2 regions of the Streptomyces sp. C1-1 genome follow, and region 1 is predicted to be linked to the other one. Evidence: riboswitches for the same ligand, from Rfam matches in the RefSeq annotation. Region 1 holds a riboswitch; the other holds the start of a gene.

Region 1 (15,184 bases):
TACTGGGCGTCCGGCGAACCGGCCTGGCCGTGCCACAGGAGCATCCAGATCTGACCCGAGCCGGACGTCGCGAGGGCGCGGAGGAGTGCCTCGTAGGCGTCGTAGCGCCCGGGCGTCACCTGGCGCAGCATGTGCTCGACGCTGCCGCTGAGGCTCGCGCTCACCTGTCGTACCGCCCCTTCGAGAAGTTGCCCCGCATTGAGTGACAGCTTAAGCGCCCGGTGGCTCGGAACCTGTGGTGCGTACGGCGTCGCCGCCCGGCGTCTAGAGGTGGTCCCTGATGTAGAAAGGCCGCACGTGGTCCCTCATCCACACCGCCACCGGGTCGTCGGTGACGTCGAGGAGGACCAGGTTCACCGGCCACTGGGTGGGGATCCGGGTCACGGCTCTCTCCAGGGCCTGCAGCGGCAGGGCCCTGAGGTCGCCTTCCCGCTGGGAGAGTTCCACGCCGACGAACATCACCGGGTCGGCCGTCTCCACGGCCGCGAGGCAGCGGCGGGCCGTGACGACCACGCCGGTCTCCGCGAACTCCGCCGAGGCCGCGGCCAGGAAGTCGATCGGGTCGTCCTGCCAGTCCGGTTCGTAGAGCTTGACCCGGCCGCCGGAGGCCGGGCCGTCGAGGGGGGTGCGGCCCACGCGGCACAGCTCGGCGACCCCGGCGGGCGGCAGGGGGATGCCGACCACGCCGTCGGGGTTGACGACGAGGCCCACCTGCGGGGGCAGGCCGCGGGCGAAGTCGACGGCCGGGGCGATGGTGTACGCCATGTGGCTGCCGACGACCTGCCGGAACTGTTCCTCGGAGCTGAAGACCGGGACATAGGCCTGGCCCTCGATCTCCACCGTGGGCAGGTCGACGGGGCCGCTGTCCGGGCCGCCGCCGTTGGGCAGCGGGATCCACAGGTAACTGCGGCCCAGGACCTCGATGATCCGGCCACCGGCGGAGGGGACGCCGAGGGAGGCCGACAGCACCTCCTCCAGCTCGTTGCCGGGCCAACCGCCGTGCGGATGGGGGTGTGCCTGCGTGGGAAAGTCCGCGGGGAGATCCGCTGGGAAGTCCATCTGTCTACGACCGCCTGCTGAGAACCACTGCTGAGGCTGGCAAGGCTAGCGGGTACCACCGACACCGCCCCCTCCCCGCGCACGGGCTGCCGGTGACACCGGGTCAGGTGGTGAAGGTGATTCTGGTGAGGGTGTCCGCCGCGGGGCGGTCCAGGAGGTGGGCCGAGGTGACACCGGTGGGCAGGTCGCCGCGTTCGACGGAGCGGATGAGGCGGGCGGCCGCGGTGCGGTGGCGCAGGAAGGCGTAGCGGGAGACGCCCCGGCCGCGCTCGCGCTGGCCCTCCAGCGCGGTGCGCGGGGTGACGTCCAGGAGCAGCAGGTGCAGGGCGCCGTCCCGGCGGCGGGCCTCGCGGGCCAGCCAGTCGCGGACCCAGGCCTGGGTGCCGCAGTCGTGCACGACGACGCCCTCGCCGCGGCGCAGGGCGCGGCGCAGGCCGGCGAAGTGGGCGAGGCGGACCAGGGGGCGGTAGAGCGCGTACGGCAGGAGGCGGGGGGCACGGGCCTCCCAGCGGTCCCGGGTGTCCTGGGAGTCGACGCGTATGCCCCGCACCGCGCGCCTCATCAGCGTGGACTTGCCACTGCCGGGCAGGCCGGTGACCACGACGACGTCACGGGGGCCGAAGAGCAGCGCGTGCGGGCTGCGGCCCGAGCGGTCACGGAGGTCGCGGACGACCGGCGCCGGGCCCCGGCCGCACCGCTCTCGGGCCGGGGCCGCGGACTGCTCGGGCAGCGCGACCGCCGAAGTCGTGGCGTACACCGTGGTCCTGTTCACCGTGATCGTCCTTCCTGCGGGGTCAGGAAAGCTTCTCCCCACTGTTTGTAAAGGGAAGGTAATGCAGGATGTCTCGCGGTTCGGTTCTTTTCCCGCCACAGGCCTGTTACAGATGCGGCCTGCCACGGGCCGGGCGGGGCGTGCAATGATGTGCGCGCCAACTGCATACCGGCCGTTTGAATCCGCGCGGGAGAGTCCCCGGCAGCACGCTCGCGTCGCTGGGGCGCCGAAGGAGCAAGTCCCTCCCTTGAATCTCTCAGGCCCCGTTACCGCGCGGGCGAGGCACATCTGAAAAGCGGGCCGCCGTCCTCGGCGGTCCCACCCACGGTGCAAGCCATGCCCTCCGCGGTCATGGCGAACCTCTCAGGTTCCGATGACAGATGGGGAGGAACGACCTCGCCCGTCATGACCTCGTCGTCATGTTCAACGCCCTGGGAGACGACCGTCCGATGAGCAGTACCGAAATCCGCCGTACCGCGCTCGATGCACTGCATCGCTCGCTGGGCGCGACGATGACCGACTTCGCCGGCTGGGACATGCCGCTGCGCTACGGCTCCGAGCGCGACGAGCACCTCGCCGTGCGGACGAAGGCGGGCCTCTTCGACCTCTCCCACATGGGTGAGATCACCGTGACCGGCCCCGAGGCGGCCGCCCTGCTGAACCACGCCCTGGTGGGCAACATCGCCTCGGTCGGCGTGGGCCGCGCCCGCTACACCATGATCTGCCGGGCCGACGGCGGCATCCTGGACGACCTGATCGTCTACCGGCTCGCCGAGACCGAGTACATGGTCGTCGCCAACGCCTCCAACGCCCAGGTGGTCCTGGACGCCCTCACCGAGCGGGCCGCCGGCTTCGACGCCGAGGTGCGCGACGACCGGGACGCCTACGCGCTGCTCGCCGTGCAGGGGCCGGAGTCGCCCGGCATCCTCGCCTCCCTCACCGACGCCGACCTCGACGGCCTGAAGTACTACGCCGGCCTGCCCGGCACGGTCGCCGGTGTCCCCGCGCTCATCGCGCGCACCGGCTACACCGGCGAGGACGGCTTCGAGCTCTTCGTGCGGCCGGAACACGCCGTCGAGCTGTGGCAGGCGCTGACCAAGGCCGGCGAGGGCGCCGGGCTCGTCCCCTGCGGGCTGTCCTGCCGGGACACGCTGCGCCTGGAGGCGGGCATGCCGCTGTACGGGCACGAGCTGAGCACGGCGCTGACGCCCTTCGACGCCGGCCTCGGCCGGGTGGTGAAGTTCGACAAGGAGGGCGACTTCGTGGGCCGCGAGGCCCTGGAGGCGGCCGCCGCGCGGTCGCGGGAGAACCCGCCGCGCGTCCTGGTGGGCCTGGTCGCCGAGGGCCGCCGGGTGCCGCGGGCCGGATACCCGGTCGTCGCCGGCGGCGAGGTGATCGGCGAGGTCACCTCCGGCGCCCCCTCCCCCACGCTGGGCAAGCCGATCGCGATGGCGTACGTCGACGCGGCGCACGCGGCGCCGGGCACGCCCGGGGTCGGCGTGGACATCCGGGGCAGCCACGAACCGTACGAGGTCGTGGCCCTGCCCTTCTACAAGCGGCAGAAGTAGACACTGGAGCGGGCGGCTTCCCGCACGGACGTGACGCCGAGCACATCCGCCCTGCTCACTCGCGTTTCCAGCAGTCCCCCATTCACCAGCACTCCCGCGCGTACAGGAGAATTCAGGCCATGAGCAACCCCCAGCAGCTGCGCTACAGCAAGGAGCACGAGTGGCTGTCGGCCGCCGAGGACGGCGTCTCGACGGTCGGCATCACCGAGTTCGCGGCCAACGCCCTCGGCGACGTCGTCTACGCCCAGCTTCCCGAGGTGGGCTCCGCCGTGACCGCGGGCGAGACCTGCGGCGAGCTGGAGTCGACCAAGTCGGTCAGCGACCTGTACTCCCCCGTCACCGGTGAGGTCACCGAGATCAACGAGGACGTGGTGAACGACCCGTCCCTGGTCAACTCGGCCCCCTTCGAGGGCGGCTGGCTGTTCAAGGTGCGGGTCACCGAGGAGCCGTCCGACCTGCTCTCCGCCGACGAGTACACCGCCCAGAACGCCGGCTGAGGAGCCGTAGACGCATGTCTGTCCTGAACACGTCCCTGCACGAGCTCGACCCGGAGATCGCGGCCGCGGTCGACGCCGAACTCGGGCGCCAGCAGTCCACCCTCGAGATGATCGCCTCGGAGAACTTCGCTCCGCTGGCGGTCATGGAGGCCCAGGGCTCGGTCCTGACCAACAAGTACGCCGAGGGCTACCCCGGCCGGCGCTACTACGGCGGCTGCGAGCACGTCGACGTCGCCGAGCAGATCGCCATCGACCGGCTGAAGGAGCTGTTCGGCGCCGCGTACGCCAACGTCCAGCCGCACTCCGGTGCCTCCGCCAACCAGGCGGCCCTGTTCGCGCTGGCCCAGCCCGGCGACACCATCCTGGGTCTGGACCTGGCCCACGGCGGGCACCTCACCCACGGGATGCGGCTGAACTTCTCCGGCAAGCAGTTCGACGTGGTCGCGTACCACGTCGACGACGCCGGCCTGGTCGACATGGACGAGGTGGAGCGGCTGGCCAAGGAGCACCGCCCGAAGGTGATCATCGCGGGCTGGTCGGCGTACCCGCGGCAGCTGGACTTCGCCGAGTTCCGCCGGATCGCCGACGAGGTCGAGGCGTACCTGTGGGTCGACATGGCGCACTTCGCGGGCCTGGTCGCGGCGGGGCTGCACCCCAACCCGGTGCCGTACGCGGACGTCGTCACCTCCACCACGCACAAGACGCTCGGCGGCCCGCGCGGCGGCATCATCCTCGCGCGCGGCACCGACTTCGCGAAGAAGCTGAACTCCTCGGTCTTCCCCGGTTTCCAGGGCGGTCCGCTGGAGCACGTGATCGCGGCGAAGGCGGTGTCCTTCAAGGTCGCCGCTGGCGAGGAGTTCAAGGAGCGCCAGCGGCGTACCGTGGACGGTGCCCGCATCCTCGCCGAGCGCCTGACGGCCGCCGACGCCCGCGAGGCCGGGGTGAACGTCCTGTCCGGCGGCACGGACGTGCACCTGCTCCTGGTCGACCTGCGCGAGTCCGAGCTGGACGGGCAGCAGGCCGAGGACCGGCTGCACGCCATCGGCATCACGGTCAACCGCAACGCGGTCCCCAACGACCCGCGCCCGCCGATGGTGACGTCGGGGCTGCGGATCGGTACGCCGGCGCTGGCGACCCGCGGCTTCACGGCGGAGGACTTCGCCGAGGTCGCCGACGTGATCGCCGAGGCGCTGAAGCCGTCGTACGACGCGGCGGCCCTGAAGGCCCGGGTCGAGGCCCTGGCCGACAAGCACCCGCTGTACCCCGGCCTGAACAAGTAAGTCCCCGGTGGGGCACCCGCGAGCCGGGTGCCCCATCACCCCCGCACTGAGGAGTTCCCGTGGCCATCTCGGTCTTCGACCTGTTCTCGATCGGCATCGGCCCGTCCAGCTCCCACACGGTCGGCCCGATGCGGGCGGCGCGCATGTTCGCCCGCCGTCTGCGCAACGAGGGCCTGCTGCCCTCGGTCGCCTCGGTGCGCTGCGAGCTGTACGGCTCGCTCGGCGCGACCGGGCACGGGCACGGCACGCCCAAGGCGGTGCTCCTCGGCCTGGAGGGCGCCTCGCCGCGGACGGTGGACGTGGAGACGGCGGACGAGCGTGTGGAGTCGATCAGGGCCGCGGGGCTGCTGAAGCTGCTCGGCGAGCACGAGATCCGCTTCTCCTTCGACGACGATCTCGTGCTGCACCGCCGCAAGGCGCTCCCGTACCACGCGAACGGCATGACGGTGTGGGCGTTCGACGCCTCCGGCACCGAGCTGCTGTCGAAGACGTACTACTCGGTGGGCGGCGGCTTCGTCGTCGACGAGGACGCGGTGGGCGCGGACCGCATCAGGCTCGACGACACCGTGCTGAAGTACCCCTTCCGCACCGGCGACGAGTTGCTGCGGCTGACCGAGGAGACCGGGCTGTCGATCTCCGCGCTGATGCTGGAGAACGAGAAGGCCTGGCGCACCGAGGAGGAGATACGGGCCGGGCTGCTGGAGATCTGGCGGGTCATGCAGGCGTGCGTGTCCCGCGGCATGTCCAGGGAGGGCATCCTGCCCGGTGGCCTGCGGGTCCGGCGCCGGGCGTCGATGTCGGCGCGTCAACTGCGCGCCGAGGGCGATGCGTTGGCGCACGCGATGGAGTGGATCACGCTCTACGCGATGGCGGTGAACGAGGAGAACGCGGCGGGCGGCCGCGTGGTCACCGCCCCGACGAACGGCGCGGCCGGCATCATCCCCGCCGTCCTGCACTACTACATCAACTTCGTACCCGGCGCGGACGAGGACGGCGTGGTCCGCTTCCTGCTCGCCGCCGGCGCCATCGGCATGCTCTTCAAGGAGAACGCCTCCATCTCCGGCGCCGAGGTCGGCTGCCAGGGCGAGGTCGGCTCGGCCTGCTCCATGGCGGCGGGCGCGCTGGCGGAGGTCCTGGGCGGCTCGCCGGAACAGGTCGAGAACGCGGCCGAGATCGGCATGGAGCACAACCTGGGCCTGACCTGCGACCCGGTCGGCGGCCTGGTCCAGATCCCGTGCATCGAGCGCAACGGCATGGCCGCGGTGAAGGCGGTCACGGCGGCCAGGATGGCCATGCGCGGCGACGGCTCCCACAAGGTCTCCCTCGACAAGGTCATCAAGACCATGAAGGACACCGGGGCCGACATGAGCGTCAAGTACAAGGAGACGGCCCGCGGCGGCCTCGCCGTGAACATCATCGAGTGCTGAGGCCCCGATCCTCGTCGGCTTCCCGACCGCAGCTCCCATCAGCCCGCTCTCCCCGAAACGGACCGACCCGACACCACAAGTGACGTCGTGCTGCAGCCCCTTCTAGGGTGAACACTTCGAGCACTGGGGGTGGTGTCGGTGGCAGAACAGTCCGACGGCGCAAGGGTGGTGGCCGCCGTACAGCGCGTCTTCCGGGACGGGTTGCTCAGCGGACAGTCCGCCTTCGCGCGGGAACTGCGGGCGTGGACCGAACAGACGGCCGCCGACCTGCGCGCCCGCTTCGTTGACCGCCCGGACGAATCCGCGGACACGTTCGTCGTCAAGCTGCGCCGCCAGCTGGACGCCGCGCCGGACGAGACGATCGCGCTCGCGGCCGAGCTGCTTTTCGTGAACATGGCGCCGCTGGTGCCCGAGCAGATCGGAATACCCAAGAAGCGGGAGATCCTCAGCGAGGTGCTGTCCTGGGCCGGACGGCCCATCACGATCCCGACAGACCTGGCGCCGGCTCTCAGGGGCTTCATTCACGGCGGCCAGGGGTTCCTGAACTACCGGTGGGCACAGTTCCAGATTCTGGTGCTGCTGGTGGAGCGGCTCGCCGGAATGCCGCCTGCCGAGCGCGCATCAGTCCTTCACGACCCTTGGCGGTTCCGAGCCGAGTGCTTCGCCGTGCAGGAGGCCGCCGGGCACAAGAAGGGGCGGGCGCAGATCCACGTACTGCTGCACCTGCTCTTCCCGGACGACTTCCAGCCCATCGCCAGCGTCTTTCACAAACAGTCGATCCTGAAGGCGTTCGGGGACGAACTCCGCGAGCGCACCGGCGACGACGACCGGGATCTGCTCACTCTCAGCAGGGCCCTTCAGGAGCAGGCCGGAGGACCGGTCGACCTCTACGAGGAGCCGTGGGTGGGCCGTTGGCGGCGCGGCCCCGTCGAGCACGGGCAGCGCGGGTGGCTGGTGCGTGGATACAACGTGGACGGGCACAATCTGATCCCCACCTGGCTCGAACAGGGCTACTGCTCGGTGTCCTGGCTGGAGGTACCTGAGATCCCCGCCGGCGTCGGCAAGCCCGAGATTCAGCGCTTGGTCGCGGAATCCACGCCGGACGCCACGGTCCAGGCCCGTGGGCAGGCCGTGTACCAGTTGCATGTCTTCCTGACCGTCATGCAGCCCGGTGACCTCGTGGTCACGGTCACCCCGGAAGAGGTGCACGTGGGCACCGTCCAGGGGGCGGCGTGGTACGACGCCTCGGAGAGCCCGCACAACGCCCGCCGCCGCCCCGTCCAGTGGGCCACTGCCGGGCGACCTCTGCCCCGAGCGGAACTCCCGGAGGCAGTACAGGCACGGCTGACGCGACCGCCCACGGTGTACGACATCAGCAGTGTGACGGCCGAACTCGCCGAACGCGCCGGTCTGGAGGACGTCGTCGCCGAGCCTCTGCTGGAGGCCGACGTCACCAAACCGCTTGAACTGCCACCGATAACGGCGGAGTTGGCCTCGCAGCTACTGATGCCGCAGGAATGGCTGAAGGAGACCGCCGAGCAGCTCCAAGAACAGCGTCAGTTGATCTTCCATGGGCCGCCCGGCACTGGAAAGACCTACCTGGCACGAGCTCTGGCCCGGCACCTGGCCGGCCCCGACCGGGTGGAGCTCGTGCAGTTCCACCCCTCGTACACCTACGAGGACTTCTTCGAGGGCTTCCGCCCGCTCAAGGGCGAGAACGGCTCGGTGGTTTTCGAGGTGCAGCCGGGTCCGCTGAAGCTGCTGGCCGAACGGGCCAGGAAGGACCCGGCAAATCCGTATGTGCTGATCATCGACGAGATCAACCGCGCCAATGCGGCGAAGGTCTTCGGCGAGCTGTATTTCCTGCTGGAGTACCGCGAGGAACCGGTCACGACCCAGTACAGCCCGCACGACCCCTTCCACTTGCCCGGCAATCTGCTCGTCATCGGCACGATGAACACCGCCGACCGGTCGATCGCGCTGGTCGACGCGGCGATGCGCCGACGCTTCGCCTTCCGACGCCTCTCGCCCGACAGGCCTCCGATCGCCGGGCTCCTGGCACGCTGGCTACAGGCCCGCGCCCTGCCGGACACCCCCGCCCGGCTGCTGGACGCGCTCAACGCCCGGCTGGGTGATGCCGACCGGGCCATCGGGCCGTCCTATCTGATGAAGCCGGCCGTGGTCCGGCCGGAGGGGCTCGACCTCGTCTGGCGCACCCAGATCCTGCCCCTGCTCGAGGACCAGCTCTACGGCACCGGTATCGAGGTCGAGGAGGAGTACGGTCTGCCCGCCCTGCGCGCCGCGCTGGAGGAGCGATGACGCCCGGCACCGACTTGCTGCACCTCGCCGTGCCCGAAGCGGGCCCCGGCACGGTGCGCGAGCTGACCGGTGACCAGATCGCCGCACTGCTCACCGTGCCGGGGCTGGTGCGGTTGAGTCCGGCTGTCGGCGGCCGTTGGCGGGTGAGCGGCAACCAGAAGGCCGGCCTGGTAAGACTGCGTACCCCGTCCGGGGGCGCCGTCCAGCTGCTGCTGCGCCCCAAACTCCCCGTGGGCAACCTGCTCTTTCTGCTCTGTCACTCCCCCTCCGACCCCTGGCTCCGCGAGGCCGTCACGGGGGCCGAGTCAGAGGACCTGCTGCCCGCCGTCGCAGAACTGCTCGTCCGGATCGCCCGCCGCACCCTGGAGGCCGGAGTGCTGCACGGCTACCGCACAGTGGAGGAGGAAGCGCCCTTGGTCCGGGGCCAGATCCGCACAGCGGGCCAGCTGCGCCGCTTCGGGATGCCCCTACCGGTCTCCATCCGCTACGACGACCACACCCCGGACATCGCCGAGAACCGGATTCTCCTCGCGGCACTGCATCTCGCCGCCAGACTGCCGGGCCTACCCCGACACACCGACGTCGCCCTGCGGCACCTCGCCCACCACCTCGACGCCGTGCAGCCGCCGCGCCCGGGCGAGCCCCTGCCCGGATGGACACCGAACCGGCTGAATTCCCGCTATGTGCCGGCTCTCAGGCTCGCCGAACTGCTGCTGTCGGGCCGCTCCGTGCGGCTCGAGGGCGGCGAACCCGTCACCGCCGACGGCTTCGTGCTCGACATGCCGACCGTCTTCGAACGGTTTCTCACCTCGACTCTGGGTGACGCCCTCGCCCGCCACGGGGTGCGGTGCGCAGCGCAGGAACAGCACCATCGCCTCGACCTGGCCGGCCATGTGCGGCTCCGCCCCGACCTGGTGCTCTACCGGTCCGGCCGCACGCTCTCCGTCGTCGACGCCAAGTACGCCGTCCGCCACGAACCCGCGCCTCCCACCGAGCACCTCTATCAACTGCTGTCCTACTGCACTGCCCTGGGCCTTCCGTCCGGTCATCTCGTCTACGCGACGACCAGCCATGAGGCCACCGTCTCGCGGGCGCCGGCGACGGACCACGTGATCCGCCGTGCCGGTATTACTGTCACCGCCCACGGCCTGAATCTGGGTGGGCCTCCGAGCACCCTGCTCACTGAGGTGTCCGCGCTTGCCGACCGCATCGCCCTCTCGGGACCGCAGGGGCCACCGCGACGGAGGGAGAATGACGTTCCCCCCGGGTCTACCCATCAGTAACCATCTGCCCCTACGCTGCCGCCAACTCGGTGACGGCAAAGGGGTATTGACGTATGCGCGTGGTGAGACGGATGGCGGCGCTGCTGGGCGCGGCCGCGATGCTGATGGCGGTACCGGGCAACGCTCAGGCGGCGTCGCCGAAGTTCTCGGAGACGACGGCGATCGGGACGCACAACGCGTACGAGAAGGCCAAGTACACCTACTGGGCACAGGCGTTGGACTCCGGTGCCTCGCTGCTGGAGCTGGACGTGTACGCGGACAGCCTGAGCAAGCGGTGGCGGGTGAGCCACAGCAACCCGCTCGGCAACGACAACAACTGCGAGAAGGCGGCCACGCCGAGCGAGCTCTACAGCAAGAACCGCAACCAGGACCTCGGCAGCTGCCTGGACAACATGGCGGCCTGGCAGCAGCTCCACCCGGACCACGCCCCTGTCGTCGTCAAGGTCGAGATGAAGGTCGGCTTCAACAACAACGTCGGCCTCGGCCCCGACGAGTTCGACACCCTGGTCTCGCGCAAGCTCGGCGGCAGCGTCTTCAGGCCGGCCGACCTGCTCGGCTCCTCCTACTCCACGCTCGACGCGGCGGCGAAGGCGAACGCGTGGCCGACGCGGGACGCGATGAAGGGCAAGTTCCTCTTCGAGCTCATCCCCGGCACGGTCGAGCAGCAGAACCCCTTCGACCACTACTGGACCGACGAGGAGTACGGCGACCACCTGCGCGACCTGTACGCGGCCGGGGACATCTCGGCGGCGCAGGCCTTTCCCGCGGTGCTCGGCGCGGCGAGCGGCGACCCGCGCACCGGCCGCTACGACAGCTCCATCCGGCCGTGGTTCGTCTTCTTCGACGGGGACGCGGCGGCGTACGTGAACAACGGGTACGACACGTCCTTCTACTCGACGAACCACTACATCCTGATCACGACGGACGCGGCCGGCGTCTCCCCGGCGATCTCCTCGACCGCCCCGACGGACGCCGAAGTAGCCGCCCGGCTGGCGCTGTTGGCGGCGGACCACGCGAGTCTGATCACCTCGGACTGGGCGGCGAAGCCGGCATCCGTTCTGAGTTCGGTGGCTGCGAGAGGTTGACGTCTTAAAGTATGGGGTCTACAACTCCCCTCCCCACGACAGCACTTCAGGGAGTCCCCCCATGCTGCACGGAATCGACGTCAGTGCGTTCCAGTCCGCCTCGTACGGCACGGACGGCCTCTCCTTCGTCTTCGTCAAGGCGACGGAGGGCCGTTCGTACGTCAACCCGAGACTGGCCGCGCAGACGAAGACCGCCCGGGACGCGGGTCTGGTCGTCGGCTTCTACCACTTCCTGTGGCCCGGCAACCTCGAGGCCCAGGCCGAGTACTTCGTCAGTCATGCCCCCGAGAGGGCGGGCGACATCCTTGCCGTGGACTGGGAGACGACGAGCTCCGGGACGCACGCGAGCAACGCGGAGAAGGACTCGTTCATCCGCAAGGTGAAGGCGCTCAGGCCGAACAACCGGGTGATCCTCTACGCCAACAGGAACTTCTGGCTCGACATCGACCGCACCTCGTACGCCGGCGACGGCCTGTGGATCGCCGACTACGTCACGGCGGGCAAGCCCCGTATCAAGGCCAAGTGGCGCTTCCACCAGTACTCCAGCGAGCCGCACGACAAGGACGTCGCGGACTTCGCGAGCAAGGCGGCCCTCAAGGAGTGGGCCGCGGGCGCATGAGTGAGAGATCATCCCCATAGGGACGAGGGGAGAATTCTCATGTCGGGTGGCTCGGTCGCCGCGGTCAGCAGCAACGGGACGTATTCGTTCACCAAGCCCAACCGGGAGAGCATCACGCTGCTCGCGGGGCTGGGTGTCGAGGGTGACGTGCACGCCGGGGTGACGGTGAAGCACCGGTCGCGGGTGGCCCGGGACCCCTCGCAGCCGAACCTGCGCCAGGTGCACCTCATTCACGAGGAACTGTTCGACGAGGTCCATGAGGCCGGCTTCGAGGTCGCGGCCGGGCAGCTCGGGGAGAACGTCACCACGCGTGGGCTCGACCTGCTGGGCCTGCCGGTGGGCACGCTGCTGCGGCTCGGGGACGAGGCCGTCGTCGAGGTCACCGGGCTGCGCAACCCCTGTCTGCAGATCGACAACTTCCGCAGCGGGCTGCTGAAGCAGGTCGTCGGGCGGGACGCGGACGGCTCGGTCCGGCTCAGGGCCGGGATCATGGGCGTCGTCGTGAGCGGAGGCGTGGTGCGGCCCGGAGATCCGGTGAAGGTCGAGCTGCCGGAGGGGCCGCACCGGCCGTTGGAGATCGTCTGAGCAGGCCGCGTCAGGCCCGCCACTCCGCCGTACGCTCGGGGCTCGCCGCGGCCAGCGCCTTCGTGACTCCGTCGACGCCCTCGCGCAGGCCGTACACCGGGGTGCCGGGCTGCTGGCGCCAGGAGTCGTCGAGGCCGCCGGCGTCCACGGTGTCGAAGCCGAGCTCGTCGATCAGCGCCCTGACCTTCCGCTTGGCCACCTCGTCGTCGCCCGCCACCGGGAGGGCCTGCCGGTCGGGGGCGCCGGCCGGGCTCGGGCGCTCCAGGATGTCGGCGGCGAAGGTGCCGTTGAAGGCCTTGACGACCGGGTGCCCGATCTGCCGCTCGGTCCAGCGGCTCTCGGTCAGGCCCTCGTCCTCGATCCCGGCGATCTTCCCGTCGCGCTGCTGGGGGTAGTAGTTGCCGGTGTCGATCACCGCGACGCCCTCGGCGGCCCCGTCGAGCAGGCCGGAGGGCAGGTTCGGGACGGCCTTCAGGGGAACGGTGACGACGACGATCTCCGCGTCGCGCGCCGCCTCCTCCACCGGCACCGGTGTCGCGCCGGTCTCCTCGGCCAGCTCGGTGAGGGTCTGCGGGCCGCGGGAGTTGGCCACGGAGACGTCGTGTCCGAGGGCGGTCAGCCGCCGGGTGAGGTTGCCGCCGATGTTGCCCGCGCCGATGATGCCGATCTTCATGACAGGCCTTGCCTTTCGAGTCGATGCACACGCATACGTCTGGTGGGCGTCAACCCCGGGCCTCTCCGGGCTATTCCGCAGGACGTCCGGACGGACGAAGGGGCGCCGGCGCACACGGCGCCGGCGCCCCTCGGGCGAGCGTCACTTGTTCAGGTACGCCCAGAACTCGTCGAACGACAGGACCTTGTCGCCGTTGAGGTCGCGGGCCTTGATGATGACCTCGGCCACCGATTCGGTGACGTTCCAGTCGCCCCCCTGCGCCAGAGCGGTCTTGAACTCGGCGGCGGTGATGAACCCGTCGCCGTCGGTGTCGATCCTCTGGAACTCCTTGCGCGCTGCTTCGATATCGGCCACCGATCCGCCCCTTTTATCCATGTTCCATTGCCATGCTGGCGTACTGACGCAGGTCAGACTAACCGCCCGGACGCGCCTCCAGTGCGGCGACCACCGCGGTAGCGGGCGAGACGGCACCTTGCGCACGTCCTCCAGGCCGAGGCCCAGCTCGCGCGGGGTGCGGATCAGCTCCAGGCGTGCGGCGGACCCGGCGTCGCAGAGCCGGTAGCCGCCCGGGGAGCGGGTGACCGGTCATCTCTGCGAGTGTGGGCCTTCCAGTGGGTGGAGACTCAAGGAGCGCGGAGATGGAGACGTTGCGGGACATTCTCGGCGCGGCGGCCCGCGGTGTCTTCCCGCCCGCGAACGGCGGTACGACCGTCGTCCCGCAGGCCTGCCACCGGGACGCCGGGGTCCTCGCCTTCACCGCGCACTCCGTCGTCTTCACCGACGAGGATCCGGGCTGGGTGTACGACACCCTGCGCGCCACGGACTGCGATCCGCTGGCCGCCTCCATGAACCCGCGTTTCCTCGCGGCGCTCATGGAACGTACGGGCCGCAGGGCGGAGACGATCGACGCACTGCTGGTCGCCGCCCCGCTGCCCGGCGAACCGCCCCTGGCGCTGCGGGAGATCGACGACGCCGTCCACTCCCGGGTCGGCTACGCCCGCGGGCGGCGCGACGAGGTGCGGGCCTGGGAGGCGGACGGCGCGGTGCTGGTGACGGGGCGCGGGGTCGGCGGCCGGCTGGAGGTCTCGGTGGAGGTGGACGAGGGGGTACGGCAGCGGGGGCTGGGGCGGCTGCTGGTGAGAGCCGCCCGCCATCTCGTCGCCGAGCCGCTGTGGGCGCAGGTCGCCCCGGGCAACGCCCGCAGCGTGCGGGCGTTCCAGGCGGCCGGCTACCGGGCCGTGGGCTCGGAGGCGCTGCTGCTGCCCGAGTAGGGCCGGGTCAGCGGAAGATGCCCGTGTGGCCGAGCGAGTACCGGCCCGGCTGGGGGTAGACCGCGAGCCCGTGCGGGCCGCTGCCGACCTTGATGCGGGCCAGTTCACGGCCGGAGGCGGTGTCGATGGCGTACACCTCGGCGTTGTAGCGGCCGGACAGCCACAGAACCTTGCCGTCCGCCGAGACGCCGCCCATGTCGGGGCTGCCGCCGCCGGGCAGGTGCCACTTCTTGGTGAGCTTGTTCTGCGCGAAGTCGAAGACCGAGATGCTGCCCTCGCCACGGTTGGAGATGTACATCTCGCGCGAGTCGCGGCTGATGTAGAGGCCGTGGGCGCCCTTGCCGGTGGGCAGGAAGGACGGCTGGGTGAACTTGTCGCCGTCGAGGATCCACACGCCGTCGGCCATCATGTCGGCGATGTAGAACCGCTTGCCGTCGGGGGAGATCTTCACGTCCTGCGGCATCGAGCCGTGGAACGGCAGCTTCTGCTGGCCGACGACCTGCATCCGCTCGGTGTCGACCTTGAGCAGTTCTCCGCTGAACTCGCAGGAGACGATGAAGTACCGGCCGTCCAGGGAGAAGTCGGCGTGGTTGACGCCGTAGCAGCTGACCGGGACGGTCTTGACGCGCTTCATGGTGTGCGCGTCGCGGAAGACGAGTTCGCGGTCGAGGGAGGCCATGACGATCGCGTACTTGCCGTTCGGCGTGAAGTAGAGGTTGTACGGGTCGTGCACGTCGACCGTCCTG
Region 2 (15,184 bases), 4.8 Mb from region 1:
CGGTATGGAGCTTTCCTATGCCAACGAGGAGAAGCCACTCGGTACCGCCGGGAGCGTGAAAAACGCCGAGGCGGCGTTGAAGGACGATGCTTTCCTTGTCATCTCCGGCGATGCGCTGACCGACTTCGACCTCACGGAGCTGATCAATTTCCATAAGGAAAAGGGCGCGCTCGTCACCGTGTGTCTGACGCGTGTCCCCAATCCGCTGGAGTTCGGTATCACGATCGTCGACGAGGAAGGCAAGGTCGAGCGTTTCCTCGAGAAGCCGACCTGGGGGCAGGTCTTCTCCGACACCGTGAACACCGGAATTTATGTGATGGAGCCCGAGGTCTTCGACTACGTCGACCCCGATGTGCCCGTCGACTGGTCCGGTGACGTCTTCCCACAGTTGATGAAGGAAGGCAAGCCGATCTACGGCTATATCGCCGAGGGCTACTGGGAGGACGTCGGCACCCACGAAAGCTATGTGAAGGCGCAGGCCGACGTCCTCGAGGGCAAGGTCGACGTCGATATCGACGGTTTCGAGATCTCCCCGGGCGTATGGGTCGCCGAGGGTGCCGAGGTGCATCCCGACGCGGTTCTGCGCGGTCCGCTGTACATCGGCGACTACGCCAAGGTCGAGGCCGGAGCCGAAATCCGTGAACACACGGTCGTCGGCTCCAACGTCGTCGTGAAGAGCGGCGCCTTTCTGCACAAGGCCGTCGTGCACGACAACGTGTACGTCGGACAGCACAGCAATCTGCGGGGCTGTGTCGTCGGCAAGAACACCGACATCATGCGTGCCGCCCGCATCGAGGACGGCGCGGTCATCGGTGACGAGTGCCTGATCGGTGAAGAATCGATCGTGCAGGGCAATGTGCGGGTCTACCCGTTCAAGACGATCGAGGCCGGTGCGTTCGTCAACACCTCGGTGATCTGGGAGTCCAGGGGGCAGGCGCACCTCTTCGGAGCCCGTGGTGTGTCGGGCATCCTGAACGTCGAGATCACCCCGGAGCTCGCCGTCCGCCTCGCCGGCGCCTACGCGACGACCCTCAAGAAGGGCTCCACCGTCACCACGGCCCGCGACCACTCCCGCGGTGCCCGGGCGCTCAAGCGGGCGGTCATCTCGGCGTTGCAGGCCAGCGCCATCGACGTACGGGACCTGGAGAACGTACCGCTGCCCGTGGCCAGGCAGCAGACGGCTCGGGGCAGTGCCGGCGGGATCATGATCCGGACCACGCCCGGGGTGCCGGACTCGGTGGACATCATGTTCTTCGATGGCAACGGCGCCGACCTGTCACAGGGCAGTCAGCGGAAGCTGGACCGGGTGTTCGCGCGGCAGGAGTACCGGCGGGCGTTCCCCGGTGAGATCGGTGACCTGCACTTCCCCGCCAGCGTGTTCGACTCCTACACCGGGTCGCTGTTGCGGAACGTCGACACGACCGGCATCAGTGAGTCCGGGTTGAAGGTCGTCGTCGACGCGTCCAACGGCAGTGCGGGGCTCGTGCTGCCCAGCCTGCTCGGCAAGCTGGGCGTGGACTCGCTGACCATCAACCCCGGCCTCGACGAGTCCAGGCCCACCGAGACCGGCGACCAGCGGCGGTCGGGGCTGGTGAGGCTCGGGGAGATCGTGGCCTCGTCCCGGGCGGCGTTCGGCGTGCGGTTCGACCCCGTGGGCGAGCGGCTCTCCCTCGTCGACGAGAAGGGTCGGATCATCGAGGACGACCGCGCTCTGCTGGTGCTGCTCGACCTGGTCGCCGCCGAGCGGCGCAGTGGGCGGGTGGCGCTTCCGGTGACCACGACGCGGATCGCCGAGCAGGTGGCGGCGTACCACGGGACCCAGGTGGAGTGGACGACGACCTCGCCCGACGACCTCACCCGGGTCGGGGGCGACGACTCGACCATCTTCGGCGGCGACGGCAAGGGCGGATTCATCGTCCCGGAGTTCAGCAGCGTCTTCGACGGCGCGGCCGCCTTCGTACGGCTGATCGGGCTGGTGGCGCGGACGCAGCTCACGCTGAGCCAGATCGACGCGCGGATCCCCCGTGCGCACGTCCTCAAGCGGGACCTGGCGACTCCCTGGGCCGTCAAGGGACTTGTGATGCGGCGGGTCGTCGAGGAGGCCGGAGACCGCTTCGTGGACACCACCGACGGCGTGCGTGTCGTCGAGACCGACGGCCGCTGGGTGATGGTGCTGCCCGACCCGGCCGAGGCCGTCACCCATCTGTGGGCGGAAGGGCCGGACGACGCCTCCGCGCAGGCCCTGCTCGACGAGTGGTCGACGGTCGTGGACAGCGCCGGGCGCTGAAAAAACGCCGTACGCGTGCGTGCCGGACAAGCGTCCCCAAGGGGGCCTGTCCGGCACGCCGGTGGGGCCATTCGGAGGTAGTGGCCGCAACGTGCGACGATGTGCGGCATGCCGCAGCAGCCCCCCATTCGGAGCACACCGACGCGCCCTTCGCGGCCGGACGCGTCCATGTTCCTCCTCACCAACGTCATGGACCACAGCCTCGACGACGGCTACGCCGAGGCGGCCGCCCGTAAGAAGGCCGCCGGCGTCGGCGGTATGCCCAGGACGCTGCGGGCCAGGCTCGGTCTCGCGGCCGGGCTGGTGCTCGCGGCGCTGGTCGTGACGGTGGGGGCGGCACAGGCGCGGGTGGCGGCACCCGTCGTCGCCAAGGAGCGCGAGGAACTGATCGACCGCATCGACCGTGAGACGGCGGCCGCGGACAAGCTGGAGCACTCCGTCGACAAGCTCCGCGACGACGTGAGCGCCCGACAGCGAGAAGCCCTGAAGAAGAGCGGTGGCGGCGACCAGTCGGAGCTGGTGGGCCTGCTTTCGGGCGCCGTGGAGGTGCACGGCCCAGGCGTGCGGCTGGTCGTGAACGACGCCAAGGAAGCGACCTCCGGGGGCAACGGCAACCCGCGAGAGACCTCGGACTTCTCCGACACCGGCCGAGTGCGCGACCGCGACATGCAGCGCGTGGTGAACGGGCTGTGGGAGTCGGGGGCCGAAGCCATCTCCATCAACGGGCAGCGGCTGACCGCCCTGTCGGCGATCAGGGCCGCGGGTGACGCGATACTGGTCGACAACAAGCCGCTGGTGCCGCCCTATACCGTGCTCGCCGTGGGCAATGGGAAACAGCTGAGCACCCGGTTCCAGAACAGTGCCGACGGGTTGTACCTGCACGCCCTGCAGGAGAACTACGGCATCAGGACCAGCATCTCGGTGCAGGGCGACCTTCGGCTGCCCGCCGCACCGAGCGTGATCGTACGTACAGCACAGCCGAAGAACGAGAAGACGGAGAAGGGCACATCGTGATCGCCGTACTGGGCCTCGTCGTGGGAGTCGTGGCCGGACTGTTGGTCCGGCCTGAGGTTCCGGCGGTCGTCGAGCCTTATCTGCCGATCGCCGTCGTCGCGGCGCTCGACGCCGTCTTCGGCGGGCTGCGGGCCATGCTGGACGGCATCTTCGACGACAAGGTCTTCGTGGTGTCGTTCCTGTCCAACGTGGTCGTGGCCGCGCTGATCGTTTTCCTGGGCGACAAGTTGGGCGTGGGTGCCCAGTTGTCCACCGGTGTCGTGGTGGTTCTGGGTATCCGCATCTTCTCGAACGCCGCCGCGATCCGTCGCCACGTGTTCCGGGCGTGAGGCCGATGAGCGACGCGAAGGACGAGCCCGAGAACAGGCTGCGCAAGGAACTGCCCGAAGAGGTGCCCGCGACGGCCCCGGAGGCCGGCGAGGGGACGCCCGAGACCGCCGGTGAGACGCCCGAGGTCGTCGGTGAGACGCCCGAGGCGAAGCCCCGGCTGACCGGCCGGCAGCGGCTGGTCCAGGGCCTGTGGCCGCCTCGGGCGAGCCGCGCCCAACTGATCGTCGCGGTGCTGCTGTTCGGTCTCGGCTTCGGCCTCGCCGTGCAGGTGGCGTCGAACAGCGACAGTGACAGCGCGCTGCGCGGAGCGCGTCAGGAGGATCTTGTTCGCATCCTCGATGAACTCGACGACCGTACTCAACGTCTTGAGGACGAGAAGCAGGGGCTGCAGAAGCAGCGCGACGAGTTGGAGAACAGCTCCGACCAGGCCGAGGAGGCCCGCAAGCAGACCGTCGAGAAGGAGAAGCAACTCGGCATTCTGGCGGGCACGGTGGCGGCGCAGGGGCCCGGCATCACGATGACGATCGACGACACGAAGGGGACGGTCCAGGCGGACATGCTGCTCGACGCGGTGCAGGAGTTGCGCGCTGCCGGGGCCGAGGCGATCCAGGTGAACGGCGTACGTGTCGTGGCCAACACCTATCTGTCGGACTCCGGCAAGAGCGTGAGCGTCGACGGGAACAAGATCAACGCGCCCTATCGTTTCAAGGTCATCGGCAAACCGGAGGACCTCGAACCGGCGCTCAACATCCCTGGAGGCGTGGTGCAGACTCTCGAGAAGGAGCAGGCCACCGTCACTGTCGACCGGTCGAACAAGATCGTCGTGGACGCCTTGCGAGCGGCGAAGCGGCCTGACTACGCTCGGTCGTCCTCCCAGTGAACCGGCGGTGCATGGGGGGCGACCGGCAGGGGCATGAGGTTGCGGGGGGTCGGCGCACCGATTGGGTGGTGCGTGGTGGAAACTGTCTGGTGGATACGGACGTTGTGAGGATGTCCGGGTCGGCCGGCGTATTGAGTCAGGGTTCGTCCTGCCCCACGGGCGGGTCTGTTTCGGTCAAGGGGAATCGCCCGTGAAGTTGTTTGCGAAGTTGTTCGGCAAGAGCGCGCGAGAGGGCAGCGACAATGCCACTGCTCGTCATCGCGCACAGCCCGACGCGGAAGGCCAGCGTCCCCTCTTCCGGGACCAGGTCGCTGGGCCGGGCGGTGACATTTCCGGAGGTCAGGGCGCGCCGTCGGTTGACCCTGCGCAGTCCGGCGGCATAGGTTTCGGGCAACCGTCAACCTCAAGTACGGGTGGAGGGTTTTCCCCTATGTCGGCCCTGGTGTGTACGAGGTGCGGTAACCGCAACGCGGAGAACAGCCGCTTCTGCTCCAACTGTGGCGCCCCGCTGCGCGGTGGAGCCGCGGCCGAGCGGCCGTCCGAGACGACCTCCACGATCTCCATCTCCGGCATCGAGGCCTACGACGCCGAGGTCACCGGCCAGACGCAGCTGCCGGCGCTCTCTCCCGAGGCGCAGGCCGCCGTGGACGCGCTGCCGCTTGGCTCCGCCCTGCTGGTCGTGCGTCGCGGGCCGAACTCGGGCAGCCGCTTCCTTCTGGACGGCGACCTGACCACGGCCGGCCGCCATCCGCAGAGCGACATCTTCCTGGACGACGTGACCGTCTCGCGTCGTCACGTGGAGTTCCGCCGCGGTGCGGACGGCACGTTCACGGTGGCCGACGTGGGCAGCCTCAACGGCACGTACGTCAACCGAGAGCGGATCGACCAGGTCGCCCTGAACAACGGCGACGAGGTCCAGATCGGCAAGTACCGGCTGGTCTTCTACGCGAGCCAGCAGGGCTACTGACCGCTCCCGGACTCCGTCCGGGGGGACCCCAGGGAATGTCCATGCTGCAAACACCGAGCGGTGGTGCCGGCCACGGCACCGCCGCCACGGACGGTCTGATGAGCATCGGCACAGTGCTGAACGTGCTGCGCGAGGAGTTTCCCGAAGTCACCATCTCCAAGATTCGCTTCCTGGAGTCGGAGGGGCTCATCGAGCCGCAGCGGACCCCCTCCGGGTACCGCAAGTTCACCGTCGGCGACGTCGAGCGCCTCGGCCACGTCCTGCGGATGCAGCGCGACCACTACCTGCCGCTCAAGGTGATCCGAGAGCACCTGGACGCCATGGAGCGCGGCGAGGCCGTGGCGCTGCCCGCGGTGGGCCGGCAGCGGGACGGTGAGGCCGTTCTGGAGCCCCTGGAGGGGCCGACGGCCGCCCGGATCGGCAAGGACGAGCTGCTCGCCGCCGCCGAGATCGGCGAGGAGCAGCTCAAGGAGTGGGAGTCGTACGGCCTGCTCACTCCGATGCCGGACGGGGCGTACGACGCGGAGGCGGTCACCGTCGCCTCCCTCGTGGTGGAACTGGGGCGGTTCGGGATCGAGCCGCGGCACCTGAGGGCGATGAAGGCCGCCGCCGACCGCGAGGCGGGGCTCGTGGACCAGGTGGTGGCCCCGCTGAAGAGGCACCGCAATCCGCAGACCAGGGCCCACGCGGAGGCCCGTACGAAGGAGCTGGCGGCGCTCACGATGAGGCTGCACGCGGCTCTCGTGCAGACCGCGCTCGGCGTGCGACTGCCCTGAGCCGGGCACGCGTCGTGAGGCCGGATCGTCCCCCCGTTTCCTGCCCGACTACCCAAACGTCCCGGGCACGTCCTAGGGTTGCTGTGTGAACGAGCTCGATGTCGTAGGTGTCCGGGTCGAAATGCCCTCCAACCAACCGATCGTGCTCCTGCGTGAAGTGGGAGGCGACCGCTACCTCCCCATCTGGATCGGGCCGGGGGAGGCGACGGCGATCGCCTTCGCCCAGCAGGGCATGGCCCCCGCGCGACCGCTGACCCACGACCTGTTCAAGGACGTGCTGGAGGCCGTCGGCCAGGAGCTCACCGAAGTGCGCATCACCGACCTGCGTGAGGGCGTCTTCTACGCCGAGCTGGTGTTCGCCAGCGGAGTCGAGGTGAGCGCCCGTCCGTCCGACGCCATAGCGCTGGCGCTGCGCACCGGAACGCCGATCTACGGCAGCGACGGCGTGCTCGACGACGCGGGCATCGCGATCCCGGACGAGCAGGAGGACGAGGTGGAGAAGTTCCGCGAGTTCCTCGACCAGATCTCGCCGGAGGACTTCGGCACCAGCAGTCAGTGAGGCGGGGCCGGCCCGGCGGACCCCGGTGGTCCGTGAGCGGCCGGTCCGCAGGCGATCACGACTCAAATGCCCGCATTTGCCAGCGGCCCGTGCGAGCGTCCTGCGGCTCGCTCCGAGCGCATTCGGCTAGCCTTTCCCCGCGATGGGGCACGGGAAACCACTCTCAGGGTGATTATCACTCGGCGTGCCGAGTGTGGCGGTCGTTGACGCACCCCGGGTGGCTGCCTACCGTCGAGGAGGCAGGTCAAGGACGGAGGTCGGCGTGAGAAGCAGCGGCGACGGTACGGCTGGGGGTGCCCCCGGACGAGGTCAGGGGGACAGCGGACCGTACCCTCCCCCAAGCTCTCAGCCGCGTTCGAGTTGGGGGGAGCCCCATCACGGCAACGCGGCCGATCACGTCCCGCAGCGACCTGCGGCCGTGCCGAGCAGCGGAGGGGCGGCGTCGATGGCGTCCGAGCAGATCGGCTACCGCGGGCCGACGGCCTGCGCGGCCGCCGGCATCACGTACCGGCAACTGGACTACTGGGCGCGCACCGGGCTGGTCGAGCCGAGTGTGCGGCCCGCGTACGGCTCGGGGACGCAGCGGCTCTACAGCTTCCGGGACGTCGTCGTCCTGAAGATCGTCAAGCGCTTCCTGGACACCGGTGTGTCGCTGCAGAACATCCGCACCGCGGTGCAGCACCTGCGGGAGAGCGGCTTCCGGGACCTGGAGCGCATGACGCTGATGAGCGACGGCGCCACGGTCTACGAGTGCACCTCGCCGGATGAGGTCCACGCACTGCTCCAAGGCGGCCAGGGCATCTTCGGGATCGCTGTCGGGGTCGTCTGGCGGGACGTCGAGAGCGCGCTGTCCCAGCTGCACGGCGAGCGGACCGACACCGGCGAGACCCTGGTGGGGCCCAACCCGGCCGACGAACTGGCGCGGCGGCGCAACCGGGCCGTCTGAGGCGGAAGCGACGGCAGCCCGGTCGTTGTACAGGGGCATTGTCAGTGGCGTAGGGCAGCATCGGACATGTGAGAAACGCTCCCACGATCCTGCATCTCGACATGGATGCCTTCTACGCCTCGGCGGAGCAGGCGTCCAAGCCGAGTCTGCGCGGGAAGGCCGTCGTCGTGGGCGGACTGGGGCCGCGTGGGGTCGTCGCGACGGCCTCGTACGAGGCGCGGGTGTTCGGGGTGCGGTCGGCCATGCCGATGGCCCAGGCGCGGCGGCTGGCGCCGAACGCCGCGTATCTGGTGCCGCGGTTCGGGTTCTACCGGGCGATCAGCGAGCAGGTCATGGCGCTTCTGCACGCGCTGTCGCCCCTGGTGGAGCCGCTGAGCCTGGACGAGGCGTTCGTGGACCTGGAGGCCGGTGAGACCGCCTGGGACGCGGCCTCGGCTCGGCTGGTGGGGGAGAAGCTGCGGGCCGACATACGGGCCGTGACGGGGCTCACCGGGTCCGTGGGGCTCGCGGCGTCCAAGATGCTCGCGAAGATCGCCTCCGAGGAGGCCAAGCCGGACGGACTGGTGCTGATCGAGCCCGGGACCGAGCGGGCGATGCTCGGGCCGATGTCGGTGCGGACCCTGCCGGGGGTGGGACCGGCGACGGGGGACCATCTGCGGCGGGCCGGGATCACCACGGTCGACGACCTCGCCGAGGCCGGGGAGGACGAGCTCGTACGGCTGCTGGGCAAGGCGCACGGGCACGCGCTGCACGCCATGGCGCTGGCACACGACGAACGGCCCGTGGTGGCCGAGCGCGAGGCCAAGTCGGTGTCCGTCGAGGACACGTACGACGTGGACATCCATGACCGGCTGCGGGTGGGGCTGGAGGTGCAGCGGCTCGCCGACCGCTGTGTGCGGCGGCTGCGGGCGGCGGGGCTGTCGGGGCGGACCATCGTGCTGAAGGTGCGGCGGTACGACTTCTCCACCCTGACCCGGTCGGAGACGCTGCGGGGGCCGACCGACGATCCGGCGGTGGTGCGGGAGTCCGCCGCACGGTTGCTGGACTCCGTGGACACGACGGGGGGTGTGCGGTTGCTGGGCGTCGGGGTGAGCGGGCTGGCCGACTACACGCAGGAGGATCTGTTCGCCCAGGCGGCCGGGGAAGGAGCGGCCGAGCAGGTGGCGGAGGAGGGGGACCAGGAGCCGGTCGAGGAGCGGCAGGTGGTCGTCGAGCGGCGGTGGCCCGCTGGGCACGACGTGCGGCACGCCGAGTTCGGGCACGGATGGGTGCAGGGGAGCGGGCTGGGCCGGGTGACCGTGCGCTTCGAGACACCCGGGTCGGAGCCGGGGCGGGTGCGCACGTTCCGGGTCGACGATCCTGACCTGGAACCGGCAGAACCGCTGCCGTTGGTCGAGGGGGCGGCGGGCGTCTCCGCGGAGGGGGTCGGTGCGTGACCGGACAAGGGGTGGGCTCTAGGCGTCCGCGTCCTCCGTTCCCGCCAGCTTGCCGAAGGTACGGTCCGGGAAGGGGGGTGGGGGCGCCACGTCCAGGCCGTAGTGGTGGTAGAGCTGCAGTTCCTGCTCGGGCGAGAGGTGGCGGCCCACACCGAAGTCGGGCGCGTCCTTGATCAGGGAGCGCTCGAAGGGGATGTGGAGGGTGCCTTCGATCAGCTCGCTGGGTTCCAGGGGGACGAAGGCGTCGCGGGAGAACAGGCCGGTGCGTATCGCCGCCCACTCCGGCACACCGGTCGCGTCGTCGAGGTAGACCTCGTCGACGGTACCGATCTTGGTGCCGTTGCGGTCGAACGCCTTGCGGCCGATCAGGTTGCGCGGATCGATGTCGGTCTGCACGTGCCCTCCTCTTGCTCGCAACTCGTCCTTAGCACTACAAAAGAGCACAACGGGACGGGCGGCCACTCGAAGACGCCTGTGTTGTGCCCGCTGGTAGGCTGACACTGGCTGCTGACCCCGTGCGGGAGAGTCCTCCGGAGAACCCGGAGGCGCCGAAGGAGCAAATCCTCCCCGGAATCTCTCAGGCTCACGTACCGCACGGACGAGGTCACTCTGGAAAGCAGGGCGGGTGTCGACGGCTTCCGCTCTCACCGACGGTGAAAACCGGGCGCCTCCGGGCGGTCCGGTGAAGCTCTCAGGTTGAGATGACAGAGGGGGAGGCCGTTCGGGTACCCGCGCCGTGGTGCCCCTCGAAGGTCGCGTCAGACCAGGAGGCCTCCGCAATGACCGCCCACCGCATTCCGCTCTCCGAGCTCGAACAGGGAATCCCCTTCGAGCAGCGCCACATCGGCCCCGACCACGAGGCGCGGGCGAAGATGCTCGCGCAGGTCGGGTACGGCTCGCTGGACGAGCTGACCGCCGCCGCGGTACCGGACGTGATCAAGAACGCCGACGCGCTCGACCTGCCGGGCGCCCGGACCGAGGCCGAGGTGCTCGCCGAGCTGCGTTCGCTCGCCGACCGCAACCAGGTCCTCGGCTCCATGATCGGCCTCGGCTACTACGGCACCTTCACCCCGCCGGTCATCCTGCGGAACGTGATGGAGAACCCGGCCTGGTACACGGCCTACACGCCGTACCAGCCGGAGATCTCGCAGGGCCGGCTGGAGGCCCTGCTCAACTTCCAGACCGTGGTGGCCGACCTCACCGGACTGCCCACCTCCGGTGCCTCCCTGCTCGACGAGGGGACGGCGGCCGCGGAGGCCGTGGCGCTCTCCCGCCGTATGGGGAAGAACAAGAAGGGCCTCTTCCTCGTCGACGCGGACGCGCTGCCGCAGACCATCGCGGTCATCGAGACCCGCGCCGAGCCGGCGGGCGTGGAGGTCGTCGTCGCCGACCTGCGTGACGGCATCCCGGCCGACCTCGCCGGGCGCGAGATCAACGGCGTACTGGTGCAGTACCCCGGCGCCTCCGGTGCGGTGAGCGACATCAAGCGGGTCATCGACCAGGCGCACGAGCTCGGCGCGCTCGTCACCGTGGCCGCCGACCTGCTCGCGCTGACGCTGCTGAAGTCGCCCGGGGAGCTCGGCGCGGACATCGCCGTCGGTACGACGCAGCGGTTCGGTGTGCCGATGGGCTTCGGCGGGCCGCACGCCGGCTACATGGCCGTACAGGAGAAGTTCGCGCGCAGCCTGCCCGGGCGGCTCGTCGGCGTGTCCGTGGACGCGGACGGGCACAAGGCGTACCGGCTGGCGCTGCAGACCCGTGAGCAGCACATCCGCCGCGAGAAGGCCACCAGCAACATCTGTACGGCCCAGGTGCTGCTCGCCGTCATGGCCGGCATGTACGCCGTCTACCACGGACCGCAGGGCCTGAAGGGCATCGCGCGGCGCACCCACCGGTACGCCGCCATCCTGGCCGAGGGGCTGCGGGCCGGCGGGGTCGAGGTCGTGCACGGCTCCTACTTCGACACCCTGACCACGCGCGTCCCCGGACAGGCGGCCGAGATCGTCGCCGCGGCGCGGGACAACGGCGTCAACCTGCGGCTCGTCGACGCCGACCACGTCTCCATGGCGTGCGACGAGACCACCGGCCGGGCCCAGCTGAGCGCCGTGTGGAGCGCGTTCGGGGTCAAGGGCGACATCGAGGCGCTGGACGCCGTCGTCGAGGAGGCCCTGCCGCAGGACCTGCTGCGCGACGACGACATCCTCACCCACCCCGTCTTCCAGCAGCACCGCTCCGAGACCGCGATGCTGCGCTACCTGCGCCGGCTCGCCGACCGGGACTACGCGCTCGACCGCGGCATGATCCCGCTGGGCTCGTGCACCATGAAGCTCAACGCGACGACCGAGATGGAGCCGGTCACCTGGCCCGAGTTCGGGCAGCTGCACCCCTTCGCGCCCGCCGAGCAGGCCCAGGGCTACCTGACGCTCATCCGCGAGCTGGAGGAGCGGCTGGCCGAGGTCACCGGGTACGACAAGGTGTCGCTGCAGCCCAACGCCGGGTCGCAGGGCGAGCTGGCCGGTCTCCTCGCCGTACGCGGGTACCACCGGGCCAACGGGGACGCGCAGCGGACCGTCTGCCTCATCCCGTCGTCCGCGCACGGCACGAACGCGGCCAGCGCCGTCATGGCGGGCATGAAGGTCGTCGTCGTCAAGACCGCCGAGGACGGCGAGATCGACGTCGAGGACCTGCGGGCGAAGATCGAGCAGTACCGCGACGAGCTGGCGGTGCTGATGATCACCTACCCGTCGACGCACGGTGTGTTCGAGGAGCACGTCGCGGACATCTGCGCGCAGGTGCACGACGCCGGCGGGCAGGTGTACGTCGACGGCGCCAACCTCAACGCGCTCGTGGGCCTCGCCAAGCCGGGCCACTTCGGCGGTGACGTCTCGCACCTCAACCTGCACAAGACCTTCTGCATCCCGCACGGCGGCGGCGGTCCGGGCGTCGGCCCGGTCGGCGTGCGCGCGCACCTGGCGCCGTACCTGCCCAACCACCCGCTGCAGCCGGCCGCCGGGCCGGAGACGGGCGTCGGTCCGATCTCCGCGGCGCCCTGGGGCTCGGCGGGCATCCTGCCGATCTCGTGGGCCTACGTCCGGCTCATGGGCGGCGAGGGGCTGAAGCGGGCCACGCAGGTGGCCGTGCTCTCCGCCAACTACATCGCCAAGCGGCTCGAGCCCCACTACCCGGTGCTCTACACCGGTCCCGGCGGGCTGGTCGCGCACGAGTGCATCATCGATCTGCGACCGCTGACCAAGGCGACCGGCGTGAGCGTGGACGATGTCGCCAAGCGGCTCATCGACTACGGGTTCCACGCGCCGACGATGTCGTTCCCGGTGGCCGGCACGCTGATGATCGAGCCGACCGAGTCCGAGGACATCGGTGAGCTCGACCGGTTCTGCGAGGCGATGATCGCCATTCGCGCCGAGATCGAGAAGGTCGCCGCGGGCGAGTGGCCGGCGGACGACAACCCGCTGCGGGGCGCCCCGCACACCGCCGCCGCGCTGGGCGGGGAGTGGGAGCACGCCTACTCGCGTGCGGAGGCCGTCTTCCCGGGCGGGGTCTCGGCCGCCGACAAGTACTGGCCGCCGGTGCGCCGGATCGACCAGGCATACGGCGACCGCAACCTCGTCTGCTCCTGCCCGCCGCTGGACGCGTACGAGGACTGAGCCGGCAGGCTTGGAGGAGGGCCCCGCTTCGGTGGGGCCCTTTTCCGTCAGGCCGTGGCGAGGGAGATCTCCGTCGACTTGATCAGGGCGACGACCGATGCGCCGGCCGCCAGACCGAGGTCCTGCGCGGCGTCCGTGGTGATCGCGGACGTCAGCTCGGCGCCCTGGATTGCCATCTTGACCAAGGCCATGGCGCCGCCGGTCGCGATGCCGGTGACCGTCCCGGGCAGTTGGTTGCGGATGGACAGGCCCGCGACCGGGGCGGTGGCCAGGGAGATCTCGGTCGACTTCACCAGGGCGCGCACTGCGGTGCCTTCGGTGAGGCCGAGGTCCTCGACGGACTCCCGGGTGATCGCCGCGGTGATGTCCTGGCCGCCGGTGAGGCGCACCTTGACGGTCGCCATCACCTCGCCGGGGGTGACGGCGGTGACCGTGCCGGGGATCTGGTTGCGGATGCTCAGGGTCATGGGCAAACCCTAGGGCCGGGGGCCCGTCATGCCGGGTATGCGTGCGTCTGCGTCGCCTTGACCGTCGCCCAGACCACAGAGCCGGGGTGCAGGTCGAGTTCGGCCGCGGCGACCGTGGTGAGGTCGGCGGCCAGCGGGAGTTCGCCGGTGAGGTCGGCGCGGATCTGGTCGCCGTGGGTCTCCAGACCGGCCACCTCGCAGCGCCAGTGGTTGCGGGCGCTGGAGCCGGTGGGCGGGTCGCGGAAGAGGGTGACGGCGCTGGGCGGGAACGCGACGAAGACCGGGCCGGACAGGTTCTCGGTGGTGGTGATGGCGGGGCCGGTGTCGACGTGGACGGTGTGGCCTTCGGCCCGGCCCTTGTAGAGGTTCAGGCCGACCAGCCTGGCGATGTAGTCCGTACGGGGGTGACGGGCGATGTCGGAGGGCGTGCCCTCCTGGACGACCTCGCCGTGCTCGACGACCACCAGCCGGTCGGCCAGCACCATCGCGTCCAGCGGGTCGTGTGTGACGAGTACGGCCACGGCCTCGAACTCCGCCAGGTGACGGCGGAGTTGAGCGCGTACGTCGAGGCGGGTGCGGGCGTCGAGGGCGGCGAGGGGTTCGTCGAGGAGGAGCAGACGGGGGTTGGTGGCGAGGGCGCGGGCGAGGGCCACGCGCTGGGCCTGGCCGCCGGAGAGGCGGCGGGGTCTGGCGGTGAGGTGGTCCGCCAGGCCCATGCGGGTCAGCCACTCGGTGGCGCGGGCCCGGGACTCGGCCTTCGAGGCGCCCTGACAGCGCGGGCCGAAGGCGACGTTGTCCAGGGCGGTGAGGTGGGGGAAGAGGAGGTAGTCCTGGAAGACGACGCCGACGGGGCGGTTCTCGGGGGGTGTACGGGTCAGGTCGGTGCCGTCGAGGCGGAGGTGGCCGTCGGTGAGGGGGGTGAGGCCGGCGAGGGCGCGCAGGGCGGTGGTCTTGCCGGCTCCGTTGGGGCCGAGGAGGGCGAGGACGTCGCCGGGGGCCGCGGCGAGGGTGATGTCCAGGCGGAAGTGGGGGTGGGTCACCTGGAGGCGGGCGTCCAGGGCGGGTTCTGCCCACCCTTCGGCCGGGATGGGCTTCCCACTCGCACCAGCCATGACGGTTTCGTCTTCGGGTGCGGGTGGCCCCTGTGCGGGCTGAGCGCCCTCGGCGGCTGCGGGGTGGGAGTTCGGCATCAGACGGCCCTCGGGTCCGGCAGGGTTCGGGGTCGGGCGGGCTTCGGGATCGGCCGGGTTCGCAGTCACGAGGTTGTCATCCAGCGGTCTCGTAGGCCTGCCAGTACCGCGATCGAGACGATCAGGAGTACCAGGCTGAGGGCGATGGCCGCCTCCGGGTTGTTCTGGAGGGCCAGATAGACCGCCAGGGGCATCGTCTGGGTGCGGCCGGGGAAGTTGCCCGCGAAGGTGATCGTCGCGCCGAACTCGCCCAGTGCCCTCGCCCAGGCCAGGACGGCGCCCGCGGCGATGCCGGGGGCGATGAGGGGCAGCGTGACGCGGCGGAACGCGGTGAAGCGGGAGGCGCCCAGGGTGGTGGCGGCCTCCTCGTAACGGGGGTCAGCCGCGCGCAGGGTGCCCTCGACGCTGATGACGAGGAACGGCAGCGCCACGAAGGTCTCGGCGACCACGACGCCGGTCGTGGTGAAGGGGAGCGTGATGCCGAACCACGAGTCCAGCCACTGGCCGACGATGCCGTTGCGGCCGAGGGCGAGGAGGAGGGCGACGCCGCCGACGACCGGGGGCAGGACGAGGGGCAGGGTCACCAGGGCCCGTACCAGACGGCGGCCGGGAAAGTCGGTGCGGGCCAGCAGCCAGGCCAACGGGACGCCGATGACCAGGCACACCA

The links. A riboswitch is a leader RNA that binds a small molecule or an ion and turns the genes downstream of it on or off. The one in region 1 is predicted to bind glycine.
Region 2: another riboswitch for glycine. It lies ahead of gcvP (aminomethyl-transferring glycine dehydrogenase); the one in region 1 lies ahead of gcvT (glycine cleavage system aminomethyltransferase GcvT).

Annotation. Positions count from the first base shown of each region.
Region 1 covers NZ_CP189826.1:3,507,026-3,522,209, forward strand. The annotation lists gene ACQF4J_RS15790 (enhanced serine sensitivity protein SseB C-terminal domain-containing protein) at 1-131, opposite strand, end outside; gene ACQF4J_RS15795 (enhanced serine sensitivity protein SseB) at 265-1,059, opposite strand; gene ACQF4J_RS15800 (AAA family ATPase) at 1,163-1,831, opposite strand; glycine riboswitch at 2,009-2,113, shown strand; glycine riboswitch at 2,114-2,221, shown strand; gene gcvT (glycine cleavage system aminomethyltransferase GcvT) at 2,281-3,399, shown strand; gene gcvH (glycine cleavage system protein GcvH) at 3,519-3,896, shown strand; gene glyA (serine hydroxymethyltransferase) at 3,911-5,176, shown strand; gene ACQF4J_RS15820 (L-serine ammonia-lyase) at 5,236-6,603, shown strand; gene ACQF4J_RS15825 (AAA family ATPase) at 6,742-8,922, shown strand; gene ACQF4J_RS15830 (McrC family protein) at 8,919-10,205, shown strand; gene ACQF4J_RS15835 (phosphatidylinositol-specific phospholipase C domain-containing protein) at 10,259-11,290, shown strand; gene ACQF4J_RS15840 (glycoside hydrolase family 25 protein) at 11,352-11,909, shown strand; gene ACQF4J_RS15845 (MOSC domain-containing protein) at 11,949-12,494, shown strand; gene ACQF4J_RS15850 (NADPH-dependent F420 reductase) at 12,505-13,167, opposite strand; gene ACQF4J_RS15855 (EF-hand domain-containing protein) at 13,309-13,521, opposite strand; gene ACQF4J_RS15860 (GNAT family N-acetyltransferase) at 13,806-14,438, shown strand; gene ACQF4J_RS15865 (hypothetical protein) at 14,446-15,184, opposite strand, start outside.
Region 2 covers NZ_CP189826.1:8,294,714-8,309,897, forward strand. The annotation lists gene ACQF4J_RS37715 (sugar phosphate nucleotidyltransferase) at 1-2,287, shown strand, start outside; gene ACQF4J_RS37720 (DUF881 domain-containing protein) at 2,396-3,301, shown strand; gene ACQF4J_RS37725 (small basic family protein) at 3,298-3,630, shown strand; gene ACQF4J_RS37730 (DUF881 domain-containing protein) at 3,636-4,511, shown strand; gene ACQF4J_RS37735 (FHA domain-containing protein) at 4,573-5,478, shown strand; gene ACQF4J_RS37740 (MerR family transcriptional regulator) at 5,520-6,254, shown strand; gene ACQF4J_RS37745 (bifunctional nuclease family protein) at 6,340-6,813, shown strand; gene ACQF4J_RS37750 (MerR family transcriptional regulator) at 7,076-7,759, shown strand; gene ACQF4J_RS37755 (DNA polymerase IV) at 7,828-9,195, shown strand; gene ACQF4J_RS37760 (PRC-barrel domain-containing protein) at 9,214-9,591, opposite strand; glycine riboswitch at 9,704-9,798, shown strand; gene gcvP (aminomethyl-transferring glycine dehydrogenase) at 9,975-12,860, shown strand; gene ACQF4J_RS37770 (TOBE domain-containing protein) at 12,908-13,327, opposite strand; gene ACQF4J_RS37775 (ABC transporter ATP-binding protein) at 13,354-14,439, opposite strand; gene ACQF4J_RS37780 (ABC transporter permease) at 14,583-15,184, opposite strand, start outside.